Regions from separate parts of the Ectobacillus sp. OTK genome, predicted to be linked through region 2. Evidence: a T-box and tRNA genes for the amino acid it is inferred to sense, from the RefSeq annotation. Region 2 holds a T-box; the other regions hold tRNA genes.
What was found. The T-box of region 2 lies ahead of alaS (alanine--tRNA ligase). A T-box ahead of a tRNA ligase gene usually reads a tRNA of that ligase, here a tRNA-Ala.
Positions count from the first base shown of each region.

Region 1: it encodes a tRNA-Ala, which carries the amino acid that the T-box ahead of alaS (alanine--tRNA ligase) is inferred to sense. The anticodon was not compared.
Region 3: it encodes a tRNA-Ala, which carries the amino acid that the T-box ahead of alaS (alanine--tRNA ligase) is inferred to sense. The anticodon was not compared.
Region 4: it encodes a tRNA-Ala, which carries the amino acid that the T-box ahead of alaS (alanine--tRNA ligase) is inferred to sense. The anticodon was not compared.

Region 1 covers NZ_AP048547.1:686,761-691,217, forward strand. Annotated here, with positions in the region: gene AC6HZ4_RS03490 (glycoside hydrolase family 30 protein) at 1-858, shown strand, start outside; tRNA gene AC6HZ4_RS03495 (tRNA-Ser) at 1,166-1,256, shown strand; tRNA gene AC6HZ4_RS03500 (tRNA-Glu) at 1,262-1,336, shown strand; tRNA gene AC6HZ4_RS03505 (tRNA-Val) at 1,343-1,418, shown strand; tRNA gene AC6HZ4_RS03510 (tRNA-Arg) at 1,426-1,499, shown strand; tRNA gene AC6HZ4_RS03515 (tRNA-Pro) at 1,506-1,579, shown strand; tRNA gene AC6HZ4_RS03520 (tRNA-Ala) at 1,585-1,657, shown strand; tRNA gene AC6HZ4_RS03525 (tRNA-Met) at 1,676-1,752, shown strand; tRNA gene AC6HZ4_RS03530 (tRNA-Gly) at 1,760-1,830, shown strand; tRNA gene AC6HZ4_RS03535 (tRNA-Ile) at 1,836-1,912, shown strand; rRNA gene AC6HZ4_RS03540 (16S ribosomal RNA) at 2,304-3,842, shown strand; rRNA gene AC6HZ4_RS03545 (23S ribosomal RNA) at 3,996-4,457, shown strand, end outside.
Region 2 covers NZ_AP048547.1:4,500,999-4,505,455, forward strand. Annotated here, with positions in the region: gene alaS (alanine--tRNA ligase) at 1-1,442, opposite strand, end outside; T-box leader at 1,491-1,697, opposite strand; gene AC6HZ4_RS22335 (AI-2E family transporter) at 1,740-2,786, opposite strand; gene AC6HZ4_RS22340 (DUF3918 family protein) at 2,945-3,073, opposite strand; gene AC6HZ4_RS22345 (YrzR-like zinc ribbon domain) at 3,088-3,276, opposite strand; gene recD2 (SF1B family DNA helicase RecD2) at 3,407-4,457, opposite strand, start outside.
Region 3 covers NZ_AP048547.1:419,304-423,760, reverse strand. Annotated here, with positions in the region: gene AC6HZ4_RS02255 (pyridoxamine 5'-phosphate oxidase family protein) at 51-467, shown strand; gene AC6HZ4_RS02250 (BH0509 family protein) at 689-835, shown strand; gene AC6HZ4_RS02245 (type II asparaginase) at 1,026-2,147, opposite strand; tRNA gene AC6HZ4_RS02240 (tRNA-Leu) at 2,341-2,421, opposite strand; tRNA gene AC6HZ4_RS02235 (tRNA-Cys) at 2,443-2,514, opposite strand; tRNA gene AC6HZ4_RS02230 (tRNA-His) at 2,573-2,648, opposite strand; tRNA gene AC6HZ4_RS02225 (tRNA-Ile) at 2,671-2,744, opposite strand; tRNA gene AC6HZ4_RS02220 (tRNA-Gly) at 2,766-2,839, opposite strand; tRNA gene AC6HZ4_RS02215 (tRNA-Lys) at 2,844-2,916, opposite strand; tRNA gene AC6HZ4_RS02210 (tRNA-Thr) at 2,923-2,998, opposite strand; tRNA gene AC6HZ4_RS02205 (tRNA-Phe) at 3,153-3,225, opposite strand; tRNA gene AC6HZ4_RS02200 (tRNA-Asp) at 3,229-3,304, opposite strand; tRNA gene AC6HZ4_RS02195 (tRNA-Met) at 3,323-3,399, opposite strand; tRNA gene AC6HZ4_RS02190 (tRNA-Ser) at 3,423-3,510, opposite strand; tRNA gene AC6HZ4_RS02185 (tRNA-Ala) at 3,518-3,590, opposite strand; tRNA gene AC6HZ4_RS02180 (tRNA-Pro) at 3,594-3,667, opposite strand; tRNA gene AC6HZ4_RS02175 (tRNA-Arg) at 3,674-3,747, opposite strand; tRNA gene AC6HZ4_RS02170 (tRNA-Leu) at 3,779-3,864, opposite strand; tRNA gene AC6HZ4_RS02165 (tRNA-Gly) at 3,870-3,941, opposite strand; tRNA gene AC6HZ4_RS02160 (tRNA-Leu) at 3,975-4,058, opposite strand; tRNA gene AC6HZ4_RS02155 (tRNA-Gln) at 4,069-4,143, opposite strand; tRNA gene AC6HZ4_RS02150 (tRNA-Tyr) at 4,318-4,402, opposite strand; tRNA gene AC6HZ4_RS02145 (tRNA-Val) at 4,410-4,457, opposite strand, start outside.
Region 4 covers NZ_AP048547.1:4,844,902-4,849,358, reverse strand. Annotated here, with positions in the region: rRNA gene AC6HZ4_RS24100 (23S ribosomal RNA) at 1-270, shown strand, start outside; rRNA gene rrf (5S ribosomal RNA) at 512-627, shown strand; tRNA gene AC6HZ4_RS24090 (tRNA-Val) at 633-708, shown strand; tRNA gene AC6HZ4_RS24085 (tRNA-Thr) at 716-791, shown strand; tRNA gene AC6HZ4_RS24080 (tRNA-His) at 799-874, shown strand; tRNA gene AC6HZ4_RS24075 (tRNA-Leu) at 884-967, shown strand; tRNA gene AC6HZ4_RS24070 (tRNA-Gly) at 1,001-1,072, shown strand; tRNA gene AC6HZ4_RS24065 (tRNA-Leu) at 1,078-1,163, shown strand; tRNA gene AC6HZ4_RS24060 (tRNA-Arg) at 1,194-1,267, shown strand; tRNA gene AC6HZ4_RS24055 (tRNA-Pro) at 1,274-1,347, shown strand; tRNA gene AC6HZ4_RS24050 (tRNA-Ala) at 1,351-1,423, shown strand; tRNA gene AC6HZ4_RS24045 (tRNA-Met) at 1,442-1,515, shown strand; tRNA gene AC6HZ4_RS24040 (tRNA-Ile) at 1,522-1,598, shown strand; tRNA gene AC6HZ4_RS24035 (tRNA-Ser) at 1,612-1,699, shown strand; tRNA gene AC6HZ4_RS24030 (tRNA-Met) at 1,721-1,797, shown strand; tRNA gene AC6HZ4_RS24025 (tRNA-Asp) at 1,802-1,877, shown strand; tRNA gene AC6HZ4_RS24020 (tRNA-Phe) at 1,881-1,953, shown strand; tRNA gene AC6HZ4_RS24015 (tRNA-Thr) at 2,008-2,083, shown strand; tRNA gene AC6HZ4_RS24010 (tRNA-Lys) at 2,089-2,161, shown strand; tRNA gene AC6HZ4_RS24005 (tRNA-Gly) at 2,168-2,241, shown strand; tRNA gene AC6HZ4_RS24000 (tRNA-Ile) at 2,248-2,321, shown strand; tRNA gene AC6HZ4_RS23995 (tRNA-Asn) at 2,350-2,424, shown strand; tRNA gene AC6HZ4_RS23990 (tRNA-Ser) at 2,428-2,518, shown strand; tRNA gene AC6HZ4_RS23985 (tRNA-Glu) at 2,523-2,594, shown strand; gene glgB (1,4-alpha-glucan branching protein GlgB) at 3,472-4,457, shown strand, end outside.

The DNA.
Region 1 (4,457 bases), 1.7 Mb from region 2:
CTGCGCTGGGAGCCGGAAGTGCTGGGAGCATATGCCCTGTATTTTGTAAAGTTTGTAGAAGCATACGCACAAGAAGGAATTAAAATTGATCAGGTTCATGTTCAAAATGAGGTAGCGGCTGATCAAAAATTCCCTTCATGCCTATGGACAGGTGAACAGCTTCGCGAATTTATCCGCGACTATTTAGGACCAGCATTTGAAAAGCATGGGCTGGATACAGAAATATGGCTGGGAACAATAAACGGAAGAGTGGAAAAATTATTTACTGAATCATCAGAGGATTATAATTCTTATGCAAATACTGTCCTCAGTGACCCCGAGGCTTATAAATATGTTAAAGGGGTGGGCTATCAATGGGCAGGAAAGTATGTTATCCAGCAGACGGTCCAAAGCTATCCTGAATTACGCTATATGCAAACAGAAAATGAATGTGGTGACGGGAAGAATACATGGGAGTATGCACACTATGTCCACAGTCTGTTCCGCCACTATTTTGTAAATGGTGTAAATAGCTATGTTTATTGGAACATGGCATTAGAACCAAAGGGGCCAAGCACCTGGGGCTGGGAACAAAATTCAATGATTACTGTTGATCCTGAATCAAAGCAAGTGACAAATAATCCAGAATTTTATGTAATGAAGCATTTTTCTCACTTCGTTGAAAATGGAGCAGTCAGAATCGAAACGAAGGGGCCTTGGACAGGTAATACAATTGCATTTGAAAACCCTGATGGCTCTAAAGTTATTGTGGTATCTAACCCGTCTAAAGAGGTACGAGAGCTCCGGCTTGCTGATGGCGGCGTGACGCATCAATTGATGCTGGAGCCAGAGTCATTCAATACGATTGTTTTGGAATAAATTAAGAATCCGAATCTTATCCCTTAAATAGCAATGAGCATGTGGTCATCTAGTAAGTATAGGATTATTTCTGCAAGGTCTAAAATGATCCCTATGTACACAAAAAGACGTGTATGTGGGGATTTTCTTATGGTAGAATTTCTTTCTATGTCATTTGATATTTCATGAATGAGCTTTGCAAGGTATACATCTGGTTTAATAAGGAAGTAAAAAAATATAAAAAAAGCTATTTTCAAATCATGATTTATGTTGTACTATAAATAAGCGTTGCCGGACAGGCTGCTGCAATAGAAGATATATTCAACACGGAGAGCTGTCCGAGAGGCCGAAGGAGCACGATTGGAAATCGTGTATACGTCACAAGCGTATCGAGGGTTCGAATCCCTCGCTCTCCGCCATTATTGGCCCGTTGGTCAAGCGGTTAAGACACCGCCCTTTCACGGCGGTAACACGGGTTCGAATCCCGTACGGGTCACCAACATATGGAGGATTAGCTCAGCTGGGAGAGCATCTGCCTTACAAGCAGAGGGTCGGCGGTTCGAGCCCGTCATCCTCCACCATAAATAAGCGCCCGTAGCTCAATTGGATAGAGCGTCTGACTACGGATCAGAAGGTTATGGGTTCGAGTCCTTTCGGGCGCGCTTGAACGGGAAGTGGCTCAGCTTGGTAGAGCACCTGGTTTGGGACCAGGGGGTCGCAGGTTCGAATCCTGTCTTCCCGATATTTGGGGCCTTAGCTCAGCTGGGAGAGCGCCTGCTTTGCACGCAGGAGGTCAGCGGTTCGATCCCGCTAGGCTCCACTTTAATATTAATATCATGGCGGTGTAGCTCAGCTGGCTAGAGCGTACGGTTCATACCCGTAAGGTCGGGGGTTCGATCCCCTCCGCCGCTACCATAGAGATGCGGGTGTAGTTTAATGGTAAAACCTCAGCCTTCCAAGCTGATGTCGTGAGTTCGATTCTCATCACCCGCTTTTGCGGGCCTATAGCTCAGCTGGTTAGAGCGCACGCCTGATAAGCGTGAGGTCGATGGTTCGAGTCCATTTAGGCCCACCATTTATTCTGCAATAGCTCAGCGGCGAGCGATGCTTCGTCGAGTCGGCAGCGAGTTGTACGCGCCGAGCAACTTCCTGAGTCATCTTCCGAGATGCGGACAGGAAAACAGGGTAAGTAGATGCATACCGAATGCATCATATGCAGAGATATTCGAACTTCTTTTACCGTAAATTCCCTTGTTGAAAGGTATTGCGTAAATATGAAGGACATGATATATTTTTCTTCTGCTGCTAATGAAATATGTAAGCAGCGAAAAAAACAAAAAACATGTTTACAAAATAGAACATGTTTGGTATATTAATAAAGTCGCTTTTGAGCGGCGGACAAGTTCTTTGAAAACTGAACAAAACACAAAACGTCAATGTTTTATTTAAGAAGCTAGACAAACACTTTTATGGAGAGTTTGATCCTGGCTCAGGATGAACGCTGGCGGCGTGCCTAATACATGCAAGTCGAGCGAGGTTCTTCGGAACCTAGCGGCGGACGGGTGAGTAACACGTGGGTAACCTGCCTGTAAGACTGGGATAACTTCGGGAAACCGAAGCTAATACCGGATACTTTTTCGCATCGCATGATGTGAAATGGAAAGGCGGCCTTTGGCTGTCACTTGCAGATGGACCCGCGGCGCATTAGCTAGTTGGTGAGGTAACGGCTCACCAAGGCGACGATGCGTAGCCGACCTGAGAGGGTGATCGGCCACACTGGGACTGAGACACGGCCCAGACTCCTACGGGAGGCAGCAGTAGGGAATCTTCGGCAATGGGCGAAAGCCTGACCGAGCAACGCCGCGTGAGCGATGAAGGCCTTCGGGTCGTAAAGCTCTGTTGTTAAGGAAGAACAAGTGCGAGAGTAACTGCTCGTACCTTGACGGTACTTAACGAGAAAGCCACGGCTAACTACGTGCCAGCAGCCGCGGTAATACGTAGGTGGCGAGCGTTATCCGGAATTATTGGGCGTAAAGCGCGCGCAGGCGGTTTCTTAAGTCTGATGTGAAAGCCCACGGCTCAACCGTGGAGGGTCATTGGAAACTGGGAAACTTGAGTGCAGAAGAGGAAAGCGGAATTCCACGTGTAGCGGTGAAATGCGTAGAGATGTGGAGGAACACCAGTGGCGAAGGCGGCTTTCTGGTCTGTAACTGACGCTGAGGCGCGAAAGCGTGGGGAGCAAACAGGATTAGATACCCTGGTAGTCCACGCCGTAAACGATGAGTGCTAAGTGTTAGAGGGTTTCCGCCCTTTAGTGCTGAAGTTAACGCATTAAGCACTCCGCCTGGGGAGTACGGTCGCAAGACTGAAACTCAAAGGAATTGACGGGGGCCCGCACAAGCGGTGGAGCATGTGGTTTAATTCGAAGCAACGCGAAGAACCTTACCAGGTCTTGACATCCTCTGACAACCCTAGAGATAGGGCTTCCCCTTCGGGGGCAGAGTGACAGGTGGTGCATGGTTGTCGTCAGCTCGTGTCGTGAGATGTTGGGTTAAGTCCCGCAACGAGCGCAACCCTTGATCTTAGTTGCCAGCATTTAGTTGGGCACTCTAAGGTGACTGCCGGTGACAAACCGGAGGAAGGTGGGGATGACGTCAAATCATCATGCCCCTTATGACCTGGGCTACACACGTGCTACAATGGACGGTACAAAGAGTCGCAAGACCGCGAGGTGGAGCTAATCTCATAAAACCGTTCTCAGTTCGGATTGCAGGCTGCAACTCGCCTGCATGAAGCTGGAATCGCTAGTAATCGCGGATCAGCATGCCGCGGTGAATACGTTCCCGGGCCTTGTACACACCGCCCGTCACACCACGAGAGTTTGTAACACCCGAAGTCGGTGGGGTAACCCTTACGGGAGCCAGCCGCCTAAGGTGGGACAGATGATTGGGGTGAAGTCGTAACAAGGTAGCCGTATCGGAAGGTGCGGCTGGATCACCTCCTTTCTATGGAGACTTTCACGAATGCAGTTCGTGATAAGTAAAAGACGTTTTAGATGTTTTGTTCAGTTTTGAAGGAACTATCCTTCAAATGATGTTCTTTGAAAACTAGATAACAAATACTGTGCTATAGTAAAAACAAAGTGTAAACTTTTTAATGATTAAGTTAGAAAGGGCGCACGGTGGATGCCTTGGCACTAGGAGCCGATGAAGGACGGGACTAACACCGATATGCTTCGGGGAGCTGTAAGTAAGCTTTGATCCGGAGATTTCCGAATGGGGAAACCCACCATCCGTAATGGGATGGTATCTTCACCTGAATCCATAGGGTGTTGATGGCATACCCGGGGAACTGAAACATCTAAGTACCCGGAGGAAGAGAAAGCAAACGCGATTTCCTAAGTAGCGGCGAGCGAAACGGAAGATAGCCCAAACCAAGAGGCTTGCCTCTTGGGGTTGTAGGACGCTCTATATGGAGTTACAAAGGAACGGGGTAGATGAAACGGTCTGGAAAGGCCTGTCATAGAAGGTAACAACCCTGTAGTCGAAACTTCGTTCCCTCTTGAGCGGATCCTGAGTACGGCGGAACACGTGAAATTCCGTCGGAATCCGGGAGGACCA
Region 2 (4,457 bases):
AATTGTCCATTTTGAACGAGAGCAATTACCCTGCTGTTTGTCTCAAAATCACCATAGCCAACAAAAAGACTTGGTGTTTTTAGTTCTCCTAATACGCCGCCTTGTACCTGCATAGAATCCACATCTTGACGAGCTGCTCGCGCGCGTTCACGCTGCTTTTCCATCTCTACCTCGAAGCCATCATGATCAACTGTCATACCTGCTTCTTCTGCGTACTCCTCTGTTAATTCAATTGGGAAGCCATACGTATCGTACAAACGGAACGCATCCTCACCTGCAATCACATCGCTTCCTGCCGCTTTTGCTTTTGCAATCACATCAGCAAGAATCGCTTCTCCTTCATGCAGTGTTTCGTGGAAGCGTTCTTCCTCGTTCTTAATAACGCGTTGGATAAATTCTGTTTTCTCTTTTACTTCCGGATAGAAATCCTGCATGATTTCCGCTACTGTCGGTACAAGCTCATACATAAATGGACGGTTCACATTCAATTTCTTTGCATAGCGCACCGCACGGCGAAGCAAACGACGAAGTACGTAGCCGCGGCCTTCGTTAGAAGGAAGTGCACCATCTCCAACAGCAAAGGCTACAGTACGGATATGGTCCGCGATAACCTTAAACGCCGTGTCCTTTTCTAAGTCGCCTGCGCGATATTTCTCTCCGGAAATCGCCTCAGTTGCCTCAATAATCGGCATAAACAGATCTGTATCAAAGTTTGTCGGTACATCCTGTACAACAGACACCATCCGCTCTAAGCCCATGCCTGTATCAATGTTTTTCTTCGGAAGCGGCGTATATGTACCGTCTGGATTATGATTGAACTGGGAGAATACCAGATTCCATACTTCAAGATAGCGTTCGTTCTCTCCGCCTGGGTACAATTCCGGGTCTTCCGGATCGTTGCCATATGCTTCGCCGCGATCATAGAAGATTTCCGTATTCGGCCCGCTTGGTCCCTCTCCAATATCCCAGAAGTTCCCTTCTAAACGTACAATACGCTCAGCTGGAATACCGATTTTTTCATTCCAAAGCTTGAATGCTTCCTCGTCCTCTGGATGAATTGTAACGGAAAGACGCTCTGGATCAAAGCCGATCCATCTCTCGCTCGTTAAAAACTCCCATGCCCACGTAATCGCTTCTTCCTTGAAATAGTCACCGATCGAAAAATTTCCAAGCATTTCAAAAAATGTATGGTGACGGGCGGTTTTCCCAACGTTTTCAATATCATTTGTACGAATTGATTTTTGCGCGTTCGTAATACGCGGATTCTCTGGAATCACGCGTCCATCGAAATACTTCTTTAGTGTTGCGACACCGCTATTAATCCATAGCAATGACGGATCATCATGCGGAACTAAGGATGCACTCGGCTCAACGGAGTGTCCTTTTTCTTGGAAAAAGTCCAAATACATTTGGCGAATTTCTGAACCTTTCAGTTTTTTCATTACTACATCCTCCTTTATAAAAACAAACAAAAAACTCCCGTCCCCTATTGCAGGGACGAGAGTATACTCGCGTTACCACCCTGATTACGGACAAAAGCATCCGTCACCTTAAGCTGCCGTAACGTGGCAATACGTCAGGAATTAACTGCTCTCCGGATTAGCGTTCAGCTGCCCTTCATGTAAAACCTCTCTCAGCCTCGGGGGTTTCTCTCTGATACACGGTCTGCAGCATACTCGATCCATCATAGAATTGTGTTATGCACTTGTGAAAAAGTATAGCGAATTCGTAAAACAATGTCAACGCTTCCCCCACACCGGCTTTACATGAATCGCAATTGCCCGAATAACGGCAAGTACCGGCACAGCTAAAAGAAGCCCTGCAAGGCCAGCCGTTTCTCCTCCCGCAAGAAGCGCCAACATAATAACAACTGGGTGCATACGCAGCGACTTCCCAACAATATACGGGGATAGAATATTGCTTTCCACAAACTGCAGCACAAGCAGCGCAATCACTGCTTTTATTACCATACTCACAGATATGGTAGCCGCCACAATAACAGTTGGCACTGCGCCCAAAATAGGACCAAAGTACGGGATAATGTCGGTGATTCCGATAATAATCCCTAACAAAAGCGGATATTTTAAACCAACAATCCAAAGCGCCAGCGAAGATAATGCTGCTAAAACGGTGCAGACAAATAGCTGCCCTCGTATATAATTGCCAAGGGACTCATCGATTGATTTCACAAGCTGCTGCCCATCTTTGCGCCATTTCATCGGTACGAGCCTCCAAAACAAATGATATAGCTCGCCGTAATCCTTTAATATGTAAAAAACAATAAACGGAACCAAGACAATAATCAAGAGTGAGTCTAAGACCCCTCGCGCCGTGCTCATCATTCGATTAACTAAATCTTGCAGCTTTGCTTCTACTCCCAAAACTGCATGTCTCAGTCTCTCTCCAATAAACTGGGGAAAGCTTGAGATTTTTTTCTGCATGCCATCCGTCCATGATTCGTACATTTTCATAAACTCCGGAAAATTTCGATTCATGTCCTGCAGTTGGGAAATCGCAATCGGAATAGCTTTATATACACCATATCCGATTCCGCCAAAAAACAAAACATAAATAAGTAAAATAGCAATAGTCCGCGGCATCCCTTGCGCATGAAGCTTTTCGATGAGAGGATGCAGCAAATACGCGATAAAATATGCAATTAAAAAAGGTGTTAATACCAACTTTAGAATATCTAAAATCGGGAGCCATATAGGCTTTATCTTATAAAAAACAAATACGCATAAAAAAAGAAGCAATAACAGCGCCAAACGATAAATCCAAATCATTTTTAAGTTTTTCAACGGCAATCCCTCCGCTGCTACTTATTGTGCGAAGGAAGAATATCGTTTATACACGAAAGCGGTTATAACTCACTGTAAAGAACATCATTGATACAAAACGACTCTGTATCGAGAAAACCCCGCTTGCTCAGCGGGGACTTCATTTATACATAGGATTTAACAATCTTGCGTACTCTGTTTATATTTCTCCGTGACAGCATATTGTTTCTACGAGCATAGCTGTAGGCTGCCGCCCCTAAGCCAATTGCAATAAGCGATGATCCAATTCTCAAGCTACTCACCCCTCTTAACTAATTGTGCGCTCCTCTTCATTGAACAAGTCATCCAACGAGCTTAACGATCCGTCCTCCTCCACCTGATGCGTGAAGATTTTCCCTTTAGATACGGACAGTTCAATATAGCAATTCCAGCAATAAAATTGGTTTACCCCGATTTTGCCGAGGTCCTTTCCTTTGCAGTTTGGACATTTGAACATGGCGATTTCTCTCCTTGCGTTCCCTGAATTCTATTACGCCATTATGCCCAAAGCTGCAGAATTTATACGCTAAAAAAGCTATATGGATATAAAGGACATACCTTTATATGTACGTATAGTATGGATTTCCTTACATAAAATCATAAGGCGAAAGATTTTCCTCGTCTTCCTCCACCATTTCGCCCTGCGGCAAGAAGCGATCCTTCAGCTTATGACAAAGCGTAGTCTGCCTTGATGCATCATCGGTACGGTTCACACCTGAACGAAACGCGTCTTCTTCACCGCATAGGATGAGAAACTTTTTGCTTCTCGTAATCGCCGTATAAATTAAATTTCGGCGCAGCATACGGAAATAACTCTTTACAACAGGAAGGATAACAATCGGAAATTCACTGCCTTGCGATTTATGAATCGAACAGCAATATGCATGCGTAAACTGGGAAAAATCCGGCTTTGTATACGTCACTTCAATGCCGTCAAACGAAATGACAACCATATCCTGCTTCTCAACGTTCTCCTTTGCATAAAAGACGGAAACAATCTCGCCAATATCGCCGTTAAACACCTGGCTCTCCGGCTGATTCACAAGCTGCAGTACCTTATCCCCAACGCGGTATACAACATCCCCATAAGCAATTTCCTTCTTTTTCCCGCTCTTTGGATTAAACACCTCTTGCAATGCTGCATTGAGGGCATTAATCCCCGCTGGACCACGGTACATCGGAGCAAGCACCTGTACATCACGGGCGCTGAAACCTTTCGTTTTGGCGTTTTCACATACTTGTTTAACGACTTCAACAATTTGTGTGCCGCTGCATGTCAAAAAGGAGCGGTCTCCCTGTGCCTTTACAACATCAGGCGGAACTTGTCCCTTTTTAATGCTATGGGCTAATTGGATAACGGACGATCCTTCTGCTTGCCGATAAATCTCGGTTAGGCGCACAGTCGGAATGAGCTCTGCCTCAAGCAAATCCTTGAGTACCTGACCTGGCCCAACAGACGGCAGCTGATCCTCGTCCCCAACGATAATTACCTGCATATTGGCAGGAAGCGCCTTAAACAGTTGATTAGCTAACCAAATATCGACCATGGAAAACTCGTCAATAATGAGGAGCTTCCCCTGCACAGGGTCATGTTCATCACGCTGAAACGTCCCTTCCGGCGTCCAGCCGAGCAGTCGA
Region 3 (4,457 bases), 1.4 Mb from region 2:
CCTTTCTAGAAAACAGTAAGAACTGGGACAAAGAAAGGGGTCTGGAAATCATGGAACTAAAAGAAAAAATCTTAAGCATTTTACAAAATCAGCAAACAGGGGTACTTGCCACTGTCCGTGATCATAAACCGCACAGCTGCTTTATGATGTTTTTTCACCAAGACCTAATATTATACGTCGCAACAGATCGTCTATCTCGCAAGCTGGATGATATTAAGGAAAATAATAATGTTCATGTCCTCATCGGACATAAAGAGAAAATCTGGGATGGGGAATTTATTGAAATAGAAGCAGACGCTTACGTAGAAGATAGTGCACAATTAAAGAATCAATTTTGGAACGACAGCTTAAAACCATGGCTGAACGGACCGGAAGACCCAAACTATGTACTGCTGCGTCTTGAACCGAAAAATATTTACTACATCGATAAAGCTGGTACCGCTCATCCAGAAGTATTAACACTGTAGTATAACAGAAAATCATCTCATGGAATGGATCGTCCTACATAAGGATGATCCATTCTTATTTTCTTATATCTATGCGCTTTGTAAACAGTCGCATTAGTACAATTCACAAAAAAAAATGGACAATTTTTCAAAAAAAATAGTGCACTTTTTCCACTATGTGTTATATAATAGTATCAAGTTAAATATACTGTATTAAGACAGTAAAGGGGAGGAAATACAAGATGAGAAGAGAAGAGCGAAAAAATATGATTGAGTTTATTCAAAAAACAAAGGGGCTTCAGTATAGTCAGTTAATGTATATGACAGATGAGGAAGTAGAACATATTTATAATGTAGCGTATTATCATTTAGAGGAAATTGCAGAATAAAAATGCAATTACCGCTGAAGGATACTAAAAAAGTCTCTTTCCATCCCAGAAATGGGGCGAAAAGAGACTTTTTATGATATGAATCCTATGAACAAGTCCCTGTCTGATTAAGCAGGGACTTGTTCTGGTGCAAATATGATCTGTTCAATTCGCTTTATTTTTAATACTCGGGAAATTCTAACCTAACTTATTAATATTCGTTAAAAAATTGCTGAATTTCTTTTGGATCATCTGTTTTTGTTAATGCAAGCATTGTCAAAATGCGTGCTTTTTGAGGATTAAGTGAGTCTGCTGTAACAAAATTATTTTCATCATCAGTTTTTTCTCTCGTCACAATACCATTTCCTACACGGCTAGAGCGGGTAATAATTACCCCTTTTCCAGCTGCGGCTTTCGCCCCTTCAAGGGCAGAATCAGAAATCGAGCCATTTCCTTCGCCTGCGATTATAATTCCTTTTGCTCCTGCTTTTACAGCTGCATCATAAAAATATCGATTATCATTCTGATAGCTATAAATAATATCCACTTGAGGCAATTCCTCTAGTTCCGATATATCAAAAACGGATTCCGCCGTATGTTTACGAGTCGGTTCATTGTAGAAATATATTTTATTTCCTGCAATTGCTCCTAAATAACCCTGTTCCTCGGATTGGAATGTATCTGTCGTAGTTGTATTGGTTTTTGTTATATAACGTGCAGAACCAATTCGATCATTTAACGAGATTAAAACCCCTTTGTTCTTAGCTTCTTCACTAGCAGCAACTTTCACTGCATTATATAAGTTTAAAGGCCCATCTGCACTTAGAGCTGTAGCAGGTCTCATTGATCCAACAATAACGACAGGTTTGTTGCTTTTTACGACAAGATTTAGAAAATAAGCAGTTTCTTCTAAGGTATCTGTTCCATGCGTAACAACAATTCCATCTACATCTTTAGACTTCAATAACTCATTAATTCGCTTCGCCAACTTTAGTAAAGTTTTATTATTTATATTGTTACTTTCGATATTAACGATTTGTTCGCCACTTACATTTGCTGCTTCTTTTAATTCAGGAACAGCTTGAATTAGTGTTTCAACATCAAGTGCTCCTGCTTGATAATCGGTTATATCAGTATGAGATGCAGCAGAACCTGCAATCGTTCCTCCAGTAGCTAAAATTTTCACATTCCTTAACTTTGGATTTACTGAGGCTGCTTCTACCTCCTCTGCCGTTGGATTATTACTCGCTGAACTATGAGTAGCTGCGATAGATCCTGACAACACTAATGTGCCTAATAAAAAAGTGGTTACTACATACTTTTTAAGGTTCATGGTTGCTTTTCTCCTTCTTCGTTAATTTATAACGATATGCGAAAAAATACATTTTCTAAGTATTTTTCTCTGCATTAACATTTGAGCTTCTGTTCTACTTTTTCCATGAAGCAGGGACCTTAATTCTTTCGAAAAACAAAAAAAGACTCTTCGAACATTCGAAAAGTCTTAATCCTATAACAAATTTATTTGATACCGATGGTCGGGGTCGAACCGACACTCCAGAGGAACACGATTTTGAGTCGTGCGCGTCTGCCAATTCCGCCACATCGGCACGATATTGTATATGTTAAAAAGGCGGCAACCGGATTCGAACCGGTGGATAAAGGTTTTGCAGACCTTGGCCTTACCACTTGGCTATGCCGCCATAAACAGAAAGCTGTATGCTGTTTATGAGCCATTCTTGTGAAACATATATAGTAAGATGGGGCGATTGATGGGAATCGAACCCACGAATGTCGGAGCCACAATCCGATGCGTTAACCACTTCGCCACAACCGCCATAATATTAGAATCAATAAAATGGGCCTAAATGGACTCGAACCATCGACCTCACGCTTATCAGGCGTGCGCTCTAACCAGCTGAGCTATAGGCCCATGTAATAAAATATAAAATAATGGAGCGGGTGATGGGAATCGAACCCACGCTATCAGCTTGGAAGGCTGAAGTTCTACCATTAAACTACACCCGCAATGTGAGCCATGAAGGACTCGAACCTTCGACCCTCTGATTAAAAGTCAGATGCTCTACCGACTGAGCTAATGGCTCATAGAATGGTGCCGGCTAGAGGACTTGAACCCCCAACCTACTGATTACAAGTCAGTTGCTCTACCAATTGAGCTAAGCCGGCGTAATATATTTTTATTGCCCGGACGATAGTTTTTGTTCGTCGTCCTCATTTCAGAAAGTTTATTCAAGATGCGGCTCAATGAGTACGCTGAAGTAATTCTTCGAAGCATATTCGGTCGTGCTCTACCAATTGAGCTAAGCCGGCAATATAAAAGTGGCTCGGGACGGAATCGAACCGCCGACACGAGGATTTTCAGTCCTCTGCTCTACCGACTGAGCTACCGAGCCAAATGGCGGTCCCGACGGGGATCGAACCCGCGATCTCCTGCGTGACAGGCAGGCATGTTAACCACTACACCACGGAACCATTTTGGTTGCGCCATTTTGGTTGCGGGGACAGGATTTGAACCTGCGACCTTCGGGTTATGAGCCCGACGAGCTACCAGACTGCTCCACCCCGCGATGATAATATACTTACTATAAAATGGAGGAGGGTGTGGGATTTGAACCCACGGACGTGTTACCGTCTCCGGTTTTCAAGACCGGTGTATTAAGCCGCTCTACCAACCCTCCATAAAAGTGGAGCCTAGCGGGATCGAACCGCTGACCTCCTGCGTGCAAAGCAGGCGCTCTCCCAGCTGAGCTAAGGCCCCATATCGGGAAGACAGGATTCGAACCTGCGACCCCCTGGTCCCAAACCAGGTGCTCTACCAAGCTGAGCCACTTCCCGTTCAAGCGCGCCCGAAAGGACTCGAACCCATAACCTTCTGATCCGTAGTCAGACGCTCTATCCAATTGAGCTACGGGCGCATGTTATTAAACATATTATTGTATGAAACAGTGCCGAGGGCCGGGCTCGAACCGGCACGGTAGTCACCTACCGCAGGATTTTAAGTCCTGTGCGTCTGCCAATTCCGCCACCCCGGCATGAAAGCGGAAGACGGGATTCGAACCCGCGACCCCAACCTTGGCAAGGTTGTATTCTACCACTGAACTACTTCCGCATGACAAACACTGTAATCATATACAATTGTAAATGGTGCGGGTGAAGGGACTCGAACCCCCACGCCAAAGGCGCCAGATCCTAAGTCTGGTGCGTCTGCCAATTCCGCCACACCCGCAAAAAAAATATGGCTGGGCTAGCTGGATTCGAACCAACGAATGACGGAGTCAAAGTCCGTTGCCTTACCGCTTGGCTATAGCCCATTGATACAACTTCATGTTATACATCTTCGAATTCACTACGTGAATCTTCATCGCAGGATGATTTTCGTTTGTTTCAACTTTGCTTCATTAGAATGACCTGCATAAAACAAAGATAAATCAGACGATATCTCCTACTATCTTTTCACAATATTCTAAATTTTATACACAAAATAGTGGTGGAGGGGGACGGATTCGAACCGCCGAACCCCGAGGGAGCGGATTTACAGTCCGCCGCGTTTAGCCACTTCGCTACCCCTCCAATTGTATGGTGGAGGATGACGGGCTCGAACCGCCGACCCTCTGCTTGTAAGGCA
Region 4 (4,457 bases), 340 kb from region 2:
GAAATTTGAGAGGAGCTGTCCTTAGTACGAGAGGACCGGGATGGACGCACCGCTGGTGTACCAGTTGTTCTGCCAAGGGCATCGCTGGGTAGCTATGTGCGGACGGGATAAGTGCTGAAAGCATCTAAGCATGAAGCCCCCCTCAAGATGAGATTTCCCATAGCGTCAAGCTAGTAAGATCCCTGAAAGATGATCAGGTTGATAGGTCTGAGGTGTAAGCGTGGCGACACGTGCAGCTGACAGATACTAATCGATCGAGGGCTTAATCATAAACTAAAAGCGGACGTGAGCGGTTAGCTCCGTAGGGCAAATGTTCTCAGGCAAAAGAAGCCGATAGACTTCGTTGCATGAGGTTATTTGACCAAAGAGAGCTGTGAACTGGAGCTGGATAGAAAAACATTACAAAGTGCAGTGTGTTATCTAGTTTTGAAGGAATATCAAAATTCCTGTTGACTTTATAAAAGAGCGTGATATAATGATCATTGTCTCTAATATGAGTCAAGAAAATAGGTCTAGTGATGATGGCGAAGAGGACACACCCGTTCCCATACCGAACACGGAAGTTAAGCTCTTCAGCGCCGATGGTAGTTGGGGGTTTCCCCCTGTGAGAGTAGGACGTCGCTAGGCAATGTGGAGGATTAGCTCAGCTGGGAGAGCATCTGCCTTACAAGCAGAGGGTCGGCGGTTCGAGCCCGTCATCCTCCACCATAAATATGCCGGCTTAGCTCAATTGGCAGAGCAACTGACTTGTAATCAGTAGGTTGGGGGTTCAAGTCCTCTAGCCGGCACCATATAATGGCGGTTGTGGCGAAGTGGTTAACGCATTGGATTGTGGCTCCAACATTCGTGGGTTCGATTCCCATCAATCGCCCCATTATATCTTGCGGGTGTGGCGGAATTGGCAGACGCACCAGACTTAGGATCTGGCGCCTTTGGCGTGGGGGTTCGAGTCCCTTCACCCGCACCATTTACAATTGTATATGATTACAGTGTTTGTCATGCGGAAGTAGTTCAGTGGTAGAATACAACCTTGCCAAGGTTGGGGTCGCGGGTTCGAATCCCGTCTTCCGCTTTCATGCCGGGGTGGCGGAATTGGCAGACGCACAGGACTTAAAATCCTGCGGTAGGTGACTACCGTGCCGGTTCGAGCCCGGCCCTCGGCACTGTTTCATACAATATATATTCAATAACATGCGCCCGTAGCTCAATTGGATAGAGCGTCTGACTACGGATCAGAAGGTTATGGGTTCGAGTCCTTTCGGGCGCGCTTGAACGGGAAGTGGCTCAGCTTGGTAGAGCACCTGGTTTGGGACCAGGGGGTCGCAGGTTCGAATCCTGTCTTCCCGATATGGGGCCTTAGCTCAGCTGGGAGAGCGCCTGCTTTGCACGCAGGAGGTCAGCGGTTCGATCCCGCTAGGCTCCACTTTAATATTAATATCATGGCGGTGTAGCTCAGCTGGCTAGAGCGTACGGTTCATACCCGTAAGGTCGGGGGTTCGATCCCCTCCGCCGCTACTATAAGGACCTTTAGCTCAGCTGGTTAGAGCAGACGGCTCATAACCGTCCGGTCGTAGGTTCGAGTCCTACAAGGTCCACCATTTAATGCTTTACGGAGGGTTGGTAGAGCGGCTTAATACACCGGTCTTGAAAACCGGAGACGGTAACACGTCCGTGGGTTCAAATCCCACACCCTCCTCCATTTATGTAAATACTTTATCATCGCGGGGTGGAGCAGTCTGGTAGCTCGTCGGGCTCATAACCCGAAGGTCGCAGGTTCAAATCCTGTCCCCGCAACCAAAATGGTTCCGTGGTGTAGTGGTTAACATGCCTGCCTGTCACGCAGGAGATCGCGGGTTCGATCCCCGTCGGGACCGCCATTTGGCTCGGTAGCTCAGTCGGTAGAGCAGAGGACTGAAAATCCTCGTGTCGGCGGTTCGATTCCGTCCCGAGCCACTTTTAATGAGGACGAAGGACAAGTACTCTTATTTGGTAATAAAAATATATTACGCCGGCTTAGCTCAATTGGCAGAGCAACTGACTTGTAATCAGTAGGTTGGGGGTTCAAGTCCTCTAGCCGGCACCAGTTATGAGCCATTAGCTCAGTCGGTAGAGCATCTGACTTTTAATCAGAGGGTCGAAGGTTCGAGTCCTTCATGGCTCACATTTTGCGGGTGTAGTTTAATGGTAGAACTTCAGCCTTCCAAGCTGATAGCGTGGGTTCGATTCCCATCACCCGCTCCATAATAGGGGCCTATAGCTCAGCTGGTTAGAGCGCACGCCTGATAAGCGTGAGGTCGATGGTTCGAGTCCATTTAGGCCCATTGTTTCAATTATTTAAAATTGAATTATTCCGCAATAGCTCAGCGGTAGAGCAATCGGCTGTTAACCGATAGGTCGTAGGTTCGAATCCTACTTGCGGAGCCAAATAGAGAAGTACCCAAGTGGCTCAAGGGGCTCCCCTGCTAAGGGAGTAGGTCGGGTAACCGGCGCGAGGGTTCGAATCCCTTCTTCTCTGCCATTTAGGCCCGTTGGTCAAGTGGTTAAGACACCGCCCTTTCACGGCGGTAACACGGGTTCGAATCCCGTACGGGTCATAAAAAAGAGTTAGCGATATATCGCTAACTCTTTTTTATGCTTTTATTTATCATTTTCTGACAGAAGACCTCTACTGTTACGGGCGCGGCCAGCGATAAGTGGGAATGAGTGTCAGTTAGACAATCACCTGGCATTTTTTGTGAATGAAGAGCTTCTAATGGACAGGCGAACATTCTTTCAGTAAAATATAGTTACCAAAATAAACCAAAAAATTGATGGAGAGAATAAAAGCATGCTATTTTTCCAATCGGATCTATACACACACTGTACCTCAGGACTTGAATTGGGAACTCCCTTGTTCTTTCCAGCTTTATAACCAAGCGATGTGTTCGGTCTATGTGTGGAAACACCTTCGTACGGGGGAAGAGCGTTTCCGGCATTTAAAAATTTTCTTCAAAATGTGTGATTTCCTCAAGTCATGTCGAGAGGCGAGTTCGGAGCCTTGTGTTTTTAACGAACCTCTAGATATTCCTCAATCTTTGCACAAAATGTATAATTTAGTCTCATTCCTTTGGAGTATTTGTGAACAAATTGTGAATGAATATTTTTCTTTACAAAGTAATCTACAAGTTGTTCCAGCTTCTTTACATGATTATTTTATGATTAATGTCAGAATTCCTCCTAAAAAACATATCTCAAATGATAAAAAGGCTACATTATAGTTAACTCGTTTCATTAAAAAGATAACACTATTTTAGTATAAAACGCTTCCAATTCAACCATCGCCAAAATATGATATCAGACGCCTAGTTTGACGAAAAATGACTGATTTTAGCGGACGAAACTATATATTTTCCCTAAATCTGCAAGGGATTTCTCCTTTTTTTACAGAATACTTTATTAAGAAATGTTATTTATACTTGTGAGGTGAAACACGTGGTTACAACCCATCCTACAGATTATGAAGTTCATCTGTTCCATGAAGGGAGTTTGTACGAAAGCTATCAAGCCTTCGGAGCGCATACAACAACCGAGGATGGAATTAGGGGTACTCGTTTCTCCGTTTGGGCTCCACATGCTAAAAGTGTGAGTGTCGTCGGAGAGTTTAACGAATGGAGCAATGAAAGCCATGTAATGGAGAAGTTAAACACAGAAGGAATTTGGTCCTTATTTATTCCGAATATTGGTCAGGGAGAGCTGTATAAGTACGCTATTCAAACGAAGGATGACCAAGTGCTGCTGAAGGCAGATCCCTATGCATTTTTTTCTGAGCTAAGGCCGCATACAGCTTCTATCGTCCATACTTTAGGGAATTATAAATGGAATGATGAAAAATGGATGCGTGCTAAAAAGCGAAAGAAAGTATTTGAAGAGCCACTAGCTATTTATGAGCTTCATTTTGGTTCGTGGAAGCTAAAAGAGGACGGGTCCTTTTATTCGTATCGTGAGATGGCAGAGGAACTCATTCCATATGTTTTAGAGCATCAGTTTACACATATTGAAATTATGCCGCTTGTTGAGCATCCATATGATCGCTCGTGGGGCTATCAAGGAACCGGCTACTATTCTCCGACAAGCCGTTACGGTAAGCCGGAGGATTTAATGTATTTCATTGACCGTTGTCATGAGCATGGTCTCGGCGTGATTTTAGATTGGGTGCCTGGGCATTATTGTAAGGACGCACATGGATTATATATGTTTGACGGAGAACCGACATACGAATATACAGACATACATGTAAGGGAAAACCCAATATGGGGAACGGCAAACTTTGATGTAGGAAAGCCGGAGGTTCAGAGTTTTCTTATTTCCAATGCGTTATTTTGGATGAAATATTATCATGTAGACGGCTTTCGGGTCGACGCTGTTGCGAACATGCTGTATTGGAATGCGAACGGACAGTTCCAAAAAAATGAATTAGC